2 linked regions of the Actinokineospora alba genome follow. The protein of the gene in region 2 binds, or shares a complex with, the protein of the main gene of each other region. Links are inferred from orthologs where the notes say so. Each region holds a gene or a part of one and is shown on either strand. Other genes may lie near its edges.

Region 1 (7,018 bases), 2.4 Mb from region 2 along the record:
CGCGAACCCGGGGCGGGCGTAGCTTTCCGGTTCGTACAAAGGGAATTCGCGAGGGTCGAGGATGTCGCCTGCCAGGTCGGCGGGCCGGGCCCACACCAGCTTCTCGGCCTCGGGCAGCGACGGCGCGTACCGCTCGATCGCCTCCCCCACCGCCGACAGGATCGCCTCGGCCTGGGTGGCGCCCTTGCCCCAGCCGATCGGCAGCGCCCGCGCCCGCCCCTCGGTGTCCACGTGGTGCGGTGGTGCCGCCGTGGCGACGAAGGGAAGGTCGGGTCCGGTGCCGAGCGGTTGTTTGAGGGAGATCCACGGGATGACCCCGGTCAGCGGGTCCACCCAGCCCGCCAGTGCCTCCAGCAGCGCGGCGGGGTCGTCGCCCTCGGGAAGGCCCACGGCGCCGATCCCCTCGGCGCCGCCGCAGACGTCGCAGGATGGCAGGGGGATCACGCGGTGCCACACGACTTCGCCGTCGACCACCTCGGCGACGTGGTCGACGAGGTCGCGGGCGCCGCTGCGTAGGAGGGCGACGACTCGGTCGGCTTGCGGGTCGGGGAGTTCGAGGCTGCCCGCGTAGCTGCCGTGGCTGCCGGACCGTTCGGTGAGGTCGTCGGGGACGACGGTGGTCTTGTCCGGGTCTACGGGCGGCGTGATGCGGCCGTACAGGAGGCCCGACACAGCGGCGGTGCGCTCCACGTCATCATCGTCGGCCGCGGTGATGAGTGATCGCGCCACGGCCGTGGTGCGCTCCACGTCATCGTCCACGCCGACGACGACCGACCGCGGCACCGCCGTGGTGCGTTCCACGTCGTCATCCGCCGCGACGATGAGTGAGTTCGCCACATCGGTCGTGCGCTCCGGGTCGTCATCCGCCCCGAGGACGACCGATCGTGCCACGGCGGAGGTGCGGTCCGGGTCGTCGGCGCTCGCTCCCGGCACAGCGGAGGTCCGAGCCTTTGCGGCGGGGCGACGTAGAGCGACGCCCATCGGCGAGTCGGCGACGGCCAGATGCGCGACCTGTGGGGCGACCGCCCCGAAGGACGCCGCCTTGGCGGCGAGCATGCGCCTGCGCGCGCACTCCGCGCAGCCGGGGCGGCCGGGAACGGACAGCGGACCCACCAAGATCCGCTCACCGTCGAACGTCAGCGTGACCGCGGGAAGCCGGGCGGATCGGGCCCACCGGCCGAACGGGGTCAGGTCGTCGGCGGCCGCGGCCACGTGGATCGCGAGCGTCGCCGTCGGCGGCGGCACGCAGCCAGGGCCGTCGTAGACCACGACCGCTGACCCGAGTGCATGTCGCACCCGGGTCAGCGTGGTGGTCTCGCGGCTGGTGGCCTGGTCAGCCCGCACGCACCGCCCCCAAGTCCAAGGCGTGTCGAGGGCGGCCATGGGTCACCAGGGTGAACTCGGCGGGCGCGGTGATCCCCTTGAGGACCTCCCAGAACCGCAGTTCCTCGTCGCCGCCCCCGCGCAGCGCCTGGGGCGCGGCGGTGGCTCGCGACGGTGTGGCCACCCTCGCGACGAGTTCCCGGGTGTCTTGCATGGCTGCCTCCTGGTTGCGTACCTCGGTCATGAGGTAGGAGTCCGCAACCGGTCGAGAAATACATCATCCACCCGGGATCTTTGCAGGTCACATCACGTGCGCAAGGAACTCCCCGGTGTAACTGCCCTCGACCTTGACCACGTCCTCCGGTGTGCCCTCCGCGACGACCGTGCCGCCGCCCGAGCCGCCCTCCGGACCCATGTCGACGATCCAGTCCGAGGTCTTGATCACGTCGAGGTTGTGCTCGATGACGATCACGGTGTTTCCCTTGTCCACCAAGCCGTTGATCACCCCGAGCAGCTTGCGGATGTCCTCGAAGTGCAGGCCGGTGGTGGGCTCGTCGAGGATGTAGACGGTCTTGCCGGTGGACCGCTTCTGCAGTTCGCTGGCGAGCTTGACGCGCTGCGCCTCACCCCCGGACAGGGTCGGCGCGGGCTGGCCGAGCCGGACGTAGCCGAGGCCGACGTCGACCAGGGTGGCCAGGTGCCGGTGGATCGCCTTGATCGGCTCGAAGAACGCCGCGGCCTCCTCGATCGGCATGTCGAGGACTTCGGCGATCGTCTTGCCCTTGTAGTGGACTTCAAGGGTCTCGCGGTTGTAGCGCGCGCCCTTGCAGACCTCGCACGGCACGTAGACGTCCGGCAGGAAGTTCATCTCGATCTTGATCGTGCCGTCGCCCGCGCACGCCTCGCAGCGGCCGCCCTTGACGTTGAACGAGAATCGTCCCGGCTGGTAGCCGCGGACCTTCGCCTCCGTGGTGGAGGCGAACAGCTTGCGGACGTGGTCGAACACGCCGGTGTAGGTCGCGGCGTTGGACCGCGGGGTGCGGCCGATCGGCGACTGGTCGACCTGCACGAGCTTGTCGACCTGGTCGAGCCCGCGCACCCGCGTGTGCCGCCCGGGGACCTGGCGCGCGCCGTTGAGCTTGTTGGCCAGCACGGTCGCGAGGATGTCGTTGACCAAAGTGGACTTGCCCGAACCGGACACGCCCGTGACCGAGACCAGGCAGCCCAGCGGGAACGACACGTCGATGCCACGGAGGTTGTGCTCGCGCGCGCCGACGACCGTCAGCTGGCGCTTCTTGTCGACGGTCCGGCGCACCAACGGCATCGGGATGGCGCTGCGGCCTGCGAGGTAGGCGCCGGTGAGGGATTCCTTGTTCTTCAACAGGTCCTTGAACGTGCCGCTGTGCACGACGCGGCCGCCGTGCTCCCCCGCGCCCGGGCCGATGTCGACGATCCAGTCGGACTGGCGGATGGTGTCCTCGTCGTGCTCGACGACGATCAGCGTGTTGCCCAGGTCGCGAAGGCGGATCAGGGTTGTCATGAGCCGGTGGTTGTCGCGCTGGTGCAGGCCGATCGACGGCTCGTCGAGCACGTAGAGCACACCGACGAGCCCGGACCCGATCTGCGTGGCCAGGCGGATGCGCTGCGCCTCGCCGCCGGACAAGGTGCCGGACGCGCGGTCAAGGGAGAGGTAGTCGAGGCCGACGTCGAGCAGGAACCGCAGGCGCGCCTGGATTTCCTTGAGCACCGCGCCCGCGATCATCGTCTCGCGCTTGCCGAGCTTGAGGCCGTCGAGGAACGCCGAGCATTCATTGATCGACATCGCCGAGATGTCGGCGATCGAACGGTCGCCGTACTCGCCGTGGTGCAGCGTCACCGCGAGGATCTCGGGCTTGAGCCGGGAACCCTGACACGACGGGCAGGGCACCTCCCGCATGTAGCCCTCGTACTTCTCCCGCATGTACTCCGAGTCGGTCTGCTCCTGGCGCCGCTCGAGGAACGGGATCACGCCCTCGTACGCGGCGTAGTACGACCGCTCGCGTCCGTACCGGTTCTTGTAGCGGACGTGCACCTGGTCGTCGGTGCCGTGCAGGACCGCCTTCTGCGCCTTCGCCGGCAGCCGCCGCCACGGGGTGTCCATTCGGAACCCGATCGAGTCACCCAGAGCGGTGAGCAGCCGGATGAAGTACTCCGCGGTCTGACCGCCCGCCCAGGGCGCGATCGCGCCGTCGCCGAGGGAGAGCTCGTCGTCGGGGACGACCAGCTCCGGGTCGACCTCCTTCTTGATGCCGATGCCCGTGCACACCGGGCACGCGCCGTACGGCGAGTTGAAGGAGAACGAGCGCGGTTCCAGGTCCTCGACGCCGAGCGGGTGGCCGTTCGGGCAGGCCAAGTGCTCGGAGAAACCCCGGATGCGGCCCGGGTCATGCTCGGGAAGATCGACGAACTCCAGCTCGACGAGCCCGTCGGCCAGCCGCAGCGCGGTCTCCACCGAGTCGGTGAGGCGCTGCTTGGACGAGGCTTTCACCGAGAGGCGGTCGACGATCACCGCGATGTCGTGCTTCTCCTGCTTCTTGAGCTTCGGCGGCTCGGTGAGCGGGTAGACCTTGCCGTCGACCAGCGCGCGCGAGTAGCCCTGCGTCTGCAGCTGGGAGAACAGGTCTATGTACTCGCCCTTGCGGCCGCGGATGACGGGCGCGAGCACCTGGAACTTCAGGCCGGACTCCATCGCCAGGACCTGGTCGACGATCTGCTGCGGGGTCTGCCTGCTGATCGCCTCGCCGCAGGTGGGGCAGTGCGGCTTGCCCGCGCGCGCGTAGAGCAGACGCAGGTAGTCGTAGACCTCGGTGATCGTGCCGACCGTGGAACGCGGGTTGCGGCTGGTCGACTTCTGGTCGATCGAGACCGCGGGCGAGAGTCCCTCGATGAAGTCGACGTCCGGCTTGTCCATCTGCCCGAGGAACTGCCGCGCGTAGGCCGACAGCGACTCGACGTACCGGCGCTGCCCCTCGGCGAAGATCGTGTCGAACGCGAGGCTGGACTTGCCGGAGCCCGACAGTCCGGTGAACACGATCAGGCTGTCCCTGGGCAGGTCGATGTCGACGCCGCGCAGGTTGTGCTCCCGGGCGCCGCGAACGACGAGGCGGTCGGCCACTGAGATCCCTTCGGTAGTGCTCTGAACTGGGCAGAACTCGGGCAGCGCGGCATCCGGGGATGGGATCGCACGCTGCGGGTTGAGTGGCCACTGGTGGCCGGCACCCATGCTAAAGCCGGGCACCGACAATTCTCGCGGACCGGTCGCGGCGATGCACCCGCGGAGCGGTACCCACGGGTAACGTCACTCGCCTAGGCTGGTCCACGGGAGCACCTTTCGCTCCGTTCACGCCAAGCATGTCGGGGTCCTCATGACTGGGTCGAACACGTCCGCGAGCACCATGAACGGCACGACCACCGCGGCCACGCTGGCCGCCGTGCGCGAGGCCACGGCCGTCCTGACCGGGGTGGTCGAGAGATTCGCCGAGACCGACTTCACCCGGCCCAGCCTGCTGCCGGGGTGGACCCGCGGGCACGTGGTCACCCACCTCGCCCGCAACGCCGACGCCCTGGTCAACCTGCTGACCTGGGCGCGCACCGGCATCGAGCACGCGGCCTACCCGAGCTGGGCGGACCGCAACGCCGACATCGCCGACGGCGCGAGCAGGCTCGGCCAGATCCAGCGCGAGGACCTGGTCGCCGCCTGCGGCCGCTTCATGGTCGAGGCTACGCGACTCGGTCACGAGGACTGGGCGGCGCGGGTGCAGAACTCCTCGGGCACCCCGGTCGCCGCCGCGCAGATTCCGCAGATGCGGCTGTTCGAGGTGTGGACGCACCTGGTCGACCTCGATTTCGAGGTGGGCTTCGACGCGGTCCCGACCGGCCACCTCGACCTGCTCCTCGACCGCGCGCTGCTCCCCCACCGCAGCCGCACGGACGGCCACCCGCTGCGGCTGACCGTCTCGCTGCCCGACGGAAGCCAGCGCAGCTGGGAGTTGGCGATCGCCCAGGACGCCGACAGCGAGGTGAGCGGATCCGCGGCGGCAGCACTGACCTGGCTGACCGGCCGCGGCAGGCCCGCGAGCCTGTCCGGCCCCCTCCCCGACCTAGGTGCCTGGGGCTGACCCCGCGAGTCGCCCCTCCCAGCAAGTGAGTCGCCCCTTCCGGCAACCGAGTTCGACATTCGCGCTATCTGAGCGTCGAACTCACTTGCCTGGAGGGGCGACTCGTTTGCCGGGAGGGGCGACTCGCGAAGGTCAGCGCAGTTGGGAGGTGGCCATGGCCCACTGCGGGAGCGGGGTGAGCGGGTCGGCGGCGGCTGGGTTGACCCGGCGGGTCTGCCTCGGCAGGTCGTCGGGCGTGGCAGGCACCTGCGGCAGGTCGCGGATCGCCTCCACCACGGCGTTGCCCGCGACGCGCGCGCGAAGCAACATGTCGCCGGTGAGCCAGCGGTGACACGGCTGCTCGACGAGTCGGGTCATCGCCCAGCCCAGCACGACGGCCATCGCCACGCAGGCGACCAGGCGGCCCCACGCTCCGACGCCCACGTCGAGCAGGAAGCGCGCGAGCACGAAGCCGAGTTCCTGGTGGACCAGGTAGACGCCGAACGAGATCCCGCCGAGCCAGCGGATGGGCGTGGCGAGCTGCCGCAGGCCCGGGATGTCCCAGTCCGGGCCGCCCGCGGCCGCGACGATGCCCGCGAGGATGACCCCGAACGCCACGGTCGACCACGTGTCGGCGAAGCGGGAGTGGGCGTCCTGCGCGACAAGGACGGCGACGAGGTAGGCGGCGAGGTGCTTGCCGGAGAACCGGTCGCGGGTCCACAGCCAGATCGCGATGCCCACGCCGAACAGCGCCACCCGGTGCAGCGCCAGCCCGTCGAAGACCGACCGGATCCACTGCGCCGCGTCGACGTCGTCGCGCCAGACGAAGCGGATCACCAGCGGCACCACCACCAGCGACCACAGCAGCCAGGGCAGCGCACCGCCCCGCGTCCACCGGCGCGGCCACAGCAGGGCGGCGGCGAAGAAGGCCATCACCTGCACGGGCAGCGTCCAGTAGGAGGCGTCGATCCAGTGGAAGGTCGGCGACCACGCCTGCACGAGCAACAGGTTCGCGGCCAGGTCCGTGACATTGGGCACATACCACCCGAACGCGGGCGCGACGGCCCGGGAGACGCCGTAGGTGATCACCACCGCGAGCAGGTACGCGGGCAGCAGCCGGGCGAGCCGGTTGCGCAGCCACTTGCCCGTCTCACCACGTCGGATGGTCACGCAGATGAAGAACGCGGAGATCACCAGCAGCGTGCTCGCGCCGAACTGCAAGGGCAGCACGAACGGGTACGGCCCCAGTTCGGCGTGGTTGATCGGCGACTGGTGGGTGACGTGCTGGACGACGACCGAGTAGACGGCCAGCACCCTGATGACGTCCCAGCTCAGCTTGCGTGGGGACCGTGTTCGGATCTCTGTCTCTGAGTTCACGGGCTCGCAGGTGATCGGCGACAGTGGTCAGTTGCAGCTCAGTTTCAGGTCACGCTCAGGTAACAGGGTACTGCCTGACCCGGTGCGCTGCCTTCGCGGGTGGAACCAACGGTGGCAGACAGACTACCGTCGGCGACCGTGGACCTCGTCGATGACTACACCGGCCATGTCGAGCCCGGTGG
Region 2 (7,701 bases):
TTCGGCCGCGACGTCATCGATGGTGAACGGGTCCTCGCTGTCCTCTTCGGCCACGCGCGAGTGGAAGAGAACCTGGAGCAGGACGTCACCCAGTTCCTCGCGCAGCGCCGGACGGTCGCCCTCCTCGATCGCCTCGAGCAGCTCGAAGCACTCCTCGACAAGGTACTGCCGCAGCGAGTCGTGCGTCTGCTCGGCGTCCCAGGGGCAGCCGCCAGGCGAGCGCAGCCGGTCCATGACCTGGGCGGCGGCGACAAGGCCCGCGCCCGCGGTGGCGTGCACCGGCGAACCGGCGGCGACCAGCCCGGCGACCGCGTCCAGCGACGACGTCAGCACCACGACCTCGCCCGCTTCGGCGGCGACGTCAGCGGGCATCGGGGCATCGCCCAGGGCTGGGTCGACCTCACCCGCGACGTACACCTTCGCCGCCGCGCGCAGCAGTGGCACCGCGTCCGCCGGAACCGTGTTCCCGCGAACCAGCACCACCGCGACGGTCATGGGTTCGTGTTCTTGATGGGGATGACGACGCCCTTGGTCTCGCCCTCGCTCGGCGCGATCTCCATGCCCGCGAGGTCCCACACGCCGTAGCGGGGGCTGATCTCGATACCGATCTGCTGAGCGGTGTCCTGGAGCATGCGCGGGCCGAGGGTGGTGGCCAGCCGTGCGTCGGCGGGCTTGGCGTCCGGAGCGGGCGGGGCGTCGGTCTCGCGCTTGCGGATCACCGCGACCACCCAGCCCGCGTTCTCCGGGTTGGGCTGGAAGGCGATCACGCTGTTGAGCGGGGCGCCGAACAGGACGCTTCCCGCGATGTCCGGCGCGAGCGCCGGGGTGATGGTCTCGCCGCGCGCCGCCTGCAGGCCGCCCGCCATGTCGGCTTCGATGATCTTGCCTGCCTCATCGAGGCTCACCGCGAGCTGGTTGGCCTTGGCGATGGCCTTCTCGCGCAGCGAGCCCGGCTTGTCGTCGGGGCCGCCGGGGGCGACGAGGGTGAAGTCGAACGTGACCGACAGACCCGGGGCCCGCTTGCGGCCGATCTCAGCCAGCGCGAGGTAGTCCCGTGCGATCTCGGTGGGCTCGAAGGCCCGGTTGACCGCCTGGTCGACGATCTGCTCCGGCGAGGCGGACCCGTCGGTCGGCAGCGGCTGGAACGACCCGGTCAGCTGCCCGGCCAGTTCGGTGACCGTGGCCTCGTTGATCGCCACGCTCTCCTTCGCGGTGTGCGCCGCGATCAGCTCGTGCAGGACCAGCTGGCGCAGCACGGCCCGCGAGAGCAGGTCGAGCTTGCGCTGGTCGGCGAGCTGCTGGACGGCGGGCTCGGCCTGTCGGGCCTTGTCCACCAGCTCCTGCACCCGGTCGACCCCGATGGTCTTGCCATTGACTATGGCGGCGGCGTTGGCCTGGCCCGGCCCCGTGGAACAGGCGCTGAGCAGCAGCCCGAACACGGCGAGCAGGACGACGAGCGGGCGTCGACGACGAATGACGGTGGTCACAGTGCCGTAGCCTCTCACAGCGCCCACGTCGGCTTCACTATCGGGTTACGGCTGCGCCAGGTCAGGACACCGCCGCCGGGGTCTGCGCGAGGGACTCCAGGAACTTCGCGCACCAGTCGAGCAGGTCGCGGTCGCGCAGCACGGGAGCACCCATGCGGCCGCCCGCGGCGCCCTCGGTCGGCCGCGGAAGGGTGATCGTGTCGGTGACCGCCTTGTGCACGGCCTTCGGGTAGAGCCGCTTGAGCCGCACCATCTGCGAGTCCCGCAGCGGCATCGGCGCGAAGCGGATGTTGCTCCCCTGACCGATCACCTCGGTGACCCCGTGCGCGCGGCAGATCTGGCGGAACGCAGCGACCGCGAGCAGGTTGACCACCGGGGTGGGTGGCTCGCCGTAGCGGTCGACCAGTTCCTCGCGGACGGCGTCGAGACCGGCGGCGTCCGGGGCCGCGGCGAGCTTGCGGTAGGCCTCCAGGCGCAGCCGCTCGCCGGGGACGTAGTCGTGCGGGATGTGCGCGTCGACCGGGAGGTCGATCCTGACGTCGGCCAGTTCCTCCTCGTCCTCGGCGCCGGGGGCGCCCGCGTGCTTGCGGAACGCCTCGACGGCCTCGCCGACCAGGCGCACGTAGAGGTCGAAGCCGACACCGGCGATGTGGCCGGACTGCTCGGCGCCGAGGATGTTGCCCGCGCCGCGGATCTCCAGGTCCTTCATCGCCACCGCCATGCCCGCGCCGAGTTCGGTGTTCTGCGCGATCGTGGCGAGCCGGTCGTGCGCGTGCTCGGTGAGCGTGGACTCCGGCGGGTAGAGGAAATAGGCGTAGCCGCGTTCCCGGCCGCGGCCGACCCGGCCGCGCAGCTGGTGCAGCTGGGCGAGGCCGAGCATGTCGCCGCGCTCGACGATCAGCGTGTTCGCGTTGGAGATGTCCAGGCCGGTCTCGACGATCGTGGTGCAGACGAGCACGTCGTACTCGCGTTCCCAGAAGCCCTGGATGAGGTGTTCGAGCTTGTCCTCGTTCATCTGGCCGTGCCCGGTGACGACGCGGGCCTCGGGGACGAGTTCGCGGATGCGGCGCGCGGCCTTCTCGATCGAGGACACCCGGTTGTGCACGTAGAAGACCTGGCCGTCGCGCAGCAGTTCGCGGCGGATGGCGGCGGCGACCTGCTTGTCGTCGTAGGCGCCGACGTAGGTGAGGATCGGGTGCCGGTCTTCGGGCGGGGTCAGGATCGTCGACATCTCGCGGATGCCCGCCAGCGACATCTCCAGCGTTCGCGGAATCGGCGTGGCGGACATGGTGAGCACGTCGACGTGGGTGCGCAGGGCCTTGATGTGTTCCTTGTGCTCGACGCCGAAGCGCTGCTCCTCGTCGACGATCACCAGGCCCAAGTCCTTGTACCGCAAGCCTGTCTGAAGTAGACGGTGGGTGCCGATGACGATGTCGACCGACCCGTCGGCGAGGCCCTGGATGGTCTCCTCGGACTCCTGGCCGTGGGTGAACCGCGACAAACCCTTGACCGTCACCGGGAACGAGTGCATCCGGCCCGCGAAGGTGTTGAGGTGCTGCTGGGCGAGCAGCGTCGTGGGCACCAGCACGGCGACCTGCTTGCCGTCCTGCACGGCCTTGAACGCCGCGCGCACCGCGATCTCGGTCTTGCCGTAGCCGACATCGCCGCAGATGACCCGGTCCATCGGGACACCGCGCATCATGTCGGCCTTGACCTCGTCGATCGCGGCGAGCTGGTCCATGGTCTCGGTGAACGGGAACGCGTCCTCGAGTTCCCGCTGCCACGGGGTGTCCGGGCCGAACGCGTGGCCGGGCGCGGCCTGCCGGGCGGCGTAGAGCTGGACGAGTTCCGCGGCGATCTGCTTGACCGCCTTCTTGGCCTTGGCCTTGGTGTTCTTCCAGTCCGAGCCGCCGAGCTTGTTCAGCGTGGGCATCTCGCCGCCGACATAGCGGGAGATCTCGTCGAGCTGGTCGGTCGGCACGAACAGCCGGTCGCCGGGCTGGCCGCGCTTGGAGCTGCCGTATTCGAGAACCAGGTATTCGCGGGTCGCGCCCGCGACAGTGCGCTGCACCATCTCGATGTAGCGGCCGATGCCGTGCTGCTCGTGGACCACGAAGTCGCCGGTCCGCAGGGCCAGCGGGTCGACCGCGTTGCGCCGCCGCGACGGCATCTTGGTCGACATGTCCTTCGTCGACGTGCCGCCCCTGCCGCCGGTGAGGTCGGACTCGGTCAGCACGACCAGGTCACCGGCGATGAAGCCGTCCTCTATGGCGCCACGGACAACGGTGACCACGCCCGGCGCGGGCGGCTCGGTCAGCTCGCCCTCGATCAGCTTCGCCGCGACGTCGGCCTCCGCGAGCTGCTCGACAGCGCGCTTCGCGGTACCGAGGCCGGGGACGACGAGGACGCCGGTGCCGCCCGCGGCGGTGTGCGCGCGCAGGTCGGCGAAGGCGCGGGCGATCTCGCCGCGGTAGGCCTCGACCGGCCGGAACTTGACCGGGACCGCGTCGCCGCCGGTGAGCTGGGACAGGGTCCACCAGGGGTGGTCGCCGTCACGGGCGTGCGCGGCGACGTCGCCGAGGTCGCGGTAGGCCGACGCGCCGAGGTCGATGGGCGCCTTGCCGCCGGTCGCCGCGGCCATCCAGGAGGCCTCCAGGAACTCCTGGCCGGTGCGGACGAGGTCGTGCGCGCGCGTGCGGATCTTCTCCGGGTCATTAAGCAGGACGTGGGTACCGGCGGGGACCACGTCGGTGAGCATCTGCATCTCGCCCTGGCACAGCGCGGGGATCAGCGCCTCCATGCCTTCGGACGGGATGCCGTTGGCGAGCTTGTCGAGCATCTCGTGCAGGTGGGCGTCGGCCTGGTGGAGCTCGGCCAGCGCGGCGGCGCGCTCGCGGACGCCCTTGGTGAGCAGCAGCTCCCGGCAGGGCGGCGCGGTGATCTCGGTCAGCTCGCCGGGCAGGGAACGCTGGTCGGCCACGGCGAACGAGCGGATCTCGGAGACCTCGTCGCCCCAGAACTCCACCCGGACCGGGTGCTCCGCCGTCGGCGGGAACAGGTCGACGATGCCACCGCGGACGGCGAACTCGCCTCGCTTCTCGACCATGTCCACGCGCAGGTATGCGAGGTCGGCGAGGCGGACAAGGACCGCCTCGAAGTCCTGCTCCTCCCCGACTTTGAGCCGCACCGGCGAGAGTTCGCCCAGGCCGGGCGCCATCGGCTGGATCAGGCTGCGGACGGTGGCGACGACGACCTTGATCGGGCCGCCTTCCTCGGGGTGCGCGAGCCTGCGCAGCACCGCGAGCCTGCGGCCGACGGTGTCGGCGCGGGGCGAGAGGCGTTCGTGGGGCAACGTCTCCCAGGACGGGAAGTCCGCGACGACGTCGTGGCCGATGAGGTCGCCCAGGACGGCCACCAGGTCGTCGGCCTCGCGGCCGGTGGCGGTGACGGCAAGCACGGGCCGGTTGGCGCCCTCGGCGAGCGCGGCCACGACCAGGGGGCGGGCGGCGATGGGGCCCGCGAGGTCGAACGTCGGCGCGCCCGCGGCTTCGATGATGTCGGCCGCGACGGGCAGCAGGGATTCGAGGAGGGGGTGGAGCGGGGCCTTCGACACGAGTGTCCTTCGCGGTGTCTGGGAGACGCGAACAGACCCCTGCCCGGGACCTTGGAGCCTCGGAGGGGTTCTCACTACCAGCCTACGACCTGGCACCGACAGTCCGCGCGCGGATAACGTCGGGTGCGTGCTGGATCAATGGGACGCGCTGTTGGGTCGGCTCGGGTTGAACGGGCACGACGTCGGTCGGGACTTGCTCGCGCGATGGGGCGAGCCGCATCGCAGGTATCACGACCTCGCGCACCTGGGGGCCGTGCTCGGGCACGTGGACGAGTTGGCCGATCACGCCGCCGACCCGGACCTTGTCCGCCTGGCGGCTTGGTATCACGACGCCGTCTATAAGGGCACGCCTGCGGATGAAGAAGACAGCGCGCTGTTGGCGACGGCGGAACTGACCGGATTGGGGCTGGACGCGGCGGCGGTCGCCGAGGTCGCGCGGCTGGTCCGGCTGACCGCGGGTCACGTGACCGAGCCCGGGGACACCAACGGCGAGGTGCTCTGCGACGCCGACCTGGCGATCCTGGCGTCCCCGGCCTACCCGGAATACGCGTCGGCCGTCCGCGCCGAGTACGCGCACGTGCCCGACGACGCGTTCCGGGCCGGACGGGCCGCGGTGCTGCGTCACCTGCTGGATCTGCCCGCGCTCTACCGAACCCCGCAAGCGCTTGCGAGCTGGGACGCCAAGGCCAGGGCGAACCTCGCGGGCGAGCTGGCCGACCTTACGGCTTGATGTTCTGGTTGACGTGGAAGAGGTTGTCCGGGTCGTACTTGCGCTTAACCTCGACGAGCCGGTCGTAGTTGCCGCGATAGTTGTCCCGGATGCGGCTTTGGTCGTCTCCCGACATGAAGTTGATGTAGCCACCTTCCTCCGAGTGCGGCGAGGTGGCGTCGTAGTAGTCGCGGACCCACTTGATGCTCGCGTCGTTGGCCTCCGGGTCCGGCCACATCCCCGCGATGACCGTGGCGAAGTTCGCGTCGCGATAGGCGAACGCGGTGTCCTCGGCCGCCACTCGGTGGCAGGCGCCGTTGATCGGGTAGATGTGCACCGTGGAGTTGACCGCGGGCAGCTTGGGCCCGTGCTCCAGGTGCGCGGTGATGGCGTCGTCGGTGAGGTCGGTGACGAAATTCGCCTTCCAGTAATGCTGCAGACCCGGCGGGACCAGGGCGTCGAACGCGCTGTTCAGGGCCGGGTACGGCATGGGTCCGACGTGCTCGGCCACCGGCCGGGCGACGTCGCGCAGCGGCTTGAGGGCCGCCTCGCCTTCGTCGACCGGGCCCGCCCAGCAGGCCACGAACAGCGCGAACGGCTCGCCGTGGCGCTCCTCGGGGATGAACGGCAGCGGCGGCGCGATCTGGAACGCCGGGAAGCCGCCGAACTGTTCGGGGGCGTCGACGATGAAGTCGCGGTACCAGCGCAGCAGGTCGGCCGCGTCGTCGAGTTCGAACACCATCGGACCGCCGTAGATCATGTCGACCGGGTGCACGGCGAACTCGAAGGAGACGACCACGCCGAAGTTGCCGGTGCCGCCGCGCAGGGCCCAGAACAGGTCCTCGTTCTCGAGTTCGCTCGCGACCAGGAACTTGCCGTCGGCGGTGACCACGTCGGCGGAGACCAGGCTGTCGCAGCTCAGGCCCAAGCCTCGGTCGAGGTAGCCGATGCCGCCACCGAGGGTCAGGCCCGCGACTCCGGTGGTCGAGATGATTCCGCCGGTCGTGGCCAGGCCGAAGGCGTGCGTGGCGGCGTTGAAGTCACCCCAGGTCGCGCCGCCCTCGGCGCGCGCGGTCCGGTTGCCTGGATCGACGCGGACACCGCGCATGGACGACAGGTCGATGACCACGCCGTCGTCGCAGGTGCCGAAGCCGGGAACGCTGTGCGAGCCGCCGCGGATGGCGAGGTCCAGGCCGTTTTCGCGGGCGAAGTCGACCGCGGCCATCACATCGCCCGCGTTGGCCGGGCGGACGATGGCCTTGGGCCTGCGGTCGATCATCGCGTTGTGGACCTTGCGGGCCTGGTCGTATCCCTCGTCGTCCGCGGTGATGATCGGACCGCGGACCGTTTCGCGAAGCTGGTCGATGGTGGAAGCACCCATGGTTCCTCCCCATGTGCTCTAGGTGCGCGAGGCATTCGCGGAATCAGTCCACGTGGGATGCCTCTAGGCCGCTAGAGCACTAGGTCAGAACTTCGGAGTGCGCTTGTCCAGGAACGCGCGGACACCCTCGGCGTAGTCAGCACTCTCGGCCGATCCCGCGTAGAGGGCGTGTACGGCTTCGTCCTCTTCGAACCGGCCGGCGGTTATCCGGCCGATGATCTCCTTGGCACCGCGGATGGTGACCTGGGAGCGGGCGGCCATGGTGTGGGCCAGCTCGGTGGCGCGCTTGATGACGTCACCGGGCGCGTGCAGCTCGTTGACCAGCCCGATGCGCAGGGCGGTGGCGGCGTCGATGATGTCGGCGCTGAACAGGATCTGCTTGGCCCACGCGGGGCCGACCGCGTCGACGAGCTGCTTGGTCGACGGGAGCATGTAGACGATGCCGAGCTTGGCGGGGGTGATCCCGAACTGGGCGTTGTCCGCGGCGATCCGCAGGTCGCAGGCCAGGGCG

What was found.
Region 1: the proteins of mfd (region 2) and uvrA are in contact, whole or in part, in a crystal structure (PDB 4DFC), measured with the Escherichia coli proteins. The link is inferred for Actinokineospora alba from one-to-one orthologs.

Annotation. Positions count from the first base shown.
Region 1 is NZ_SNXU01000001.1:4,825,746-4,832,763, reverse strand. The notes cover bases 1,425-4,812. They hold uvrA (excinuclease ABC subunit UvrA), read right to left. Parts: upstream 4,478-4,812; coding sequence 1,625-4,477; downstream 1,425-1,624. Other genes in these bases: C8E96_RS22255 (maleylpyruvate isomerase family mycothiol-dependent enzyme), read left to right, coding at 4,728-4,812; C8E96_RS22265 (hypothetical protein), read right to left, coding at 1,425-1,537. Outside these bases: C8E96_RS22270 (YcaO-like family protein), read right to left, coding at 1-1,296; more of C8E96_RS22265, read right to left, coding at 1,334-1,424; more of C8E96_RS22255, read left to right, coding at 4,813-5,480; C8E96_RS22250 (acyltransferase family protein), read right to left, coding at 5,613-6,836; C8E96_RS22245 (MBL fold metallo-hydrolase), read left to right, coding at 6,975-7,018. UniProt on the Escherichia coli protein: The UvrABC repair system catalyzes the recognition and processing of DNA lesions. UvrA is an ATPase and a DNA-binding protein. A damage recognition complex composed of 2 UvrA and 2 UvrB subunits scans DNA for abnormalities.
Region 2 is NZ_SNXU01000001.1:2,455,379-2,463,079, reverse strand. What follows is about bases 1,349-5,419. They hold mfd (transcription-repair coupling factor), read right to left. Parts: upstream 5,101-5,419; coding sequence 1,549-5,100; downstream 1,349-1,548. Other genes in these bases: C8E96_RS11740 (HD domain-containing protein), read left to right, coding at 5,228-5,419; C8E96_RS11750 (SurA N-terminal domain-containing protein), read right to left, coding at 1,349-1,487. Outside these bases: C8E96_RS11755 (MazG family protein), read right to left, coding at 1-495; more of C8E96_RS11750, read right to left, coding at 492-1,348; more of C8E96_RS11740, read left to right, coding at 5,420-5,830; C8E96_RS11735 (FAD-binding oxidoreductase), read right to left, coding at 5,820-7,190; C8E96_RS11730 (enoyl-CoA hydratase/isomerase family protein), read right to left, coding at 7,275-7,701. UniProt on the Escherichia coli protein: Couples transcription and DNA repair by recognizing RNA polymerase (RNAP) stalled at DNA lesions. Mediates ATP-dependent release of RNAP and its truncated transcript from the DNA, and recruitment of nucleotide excision repair machinery to the damaged site.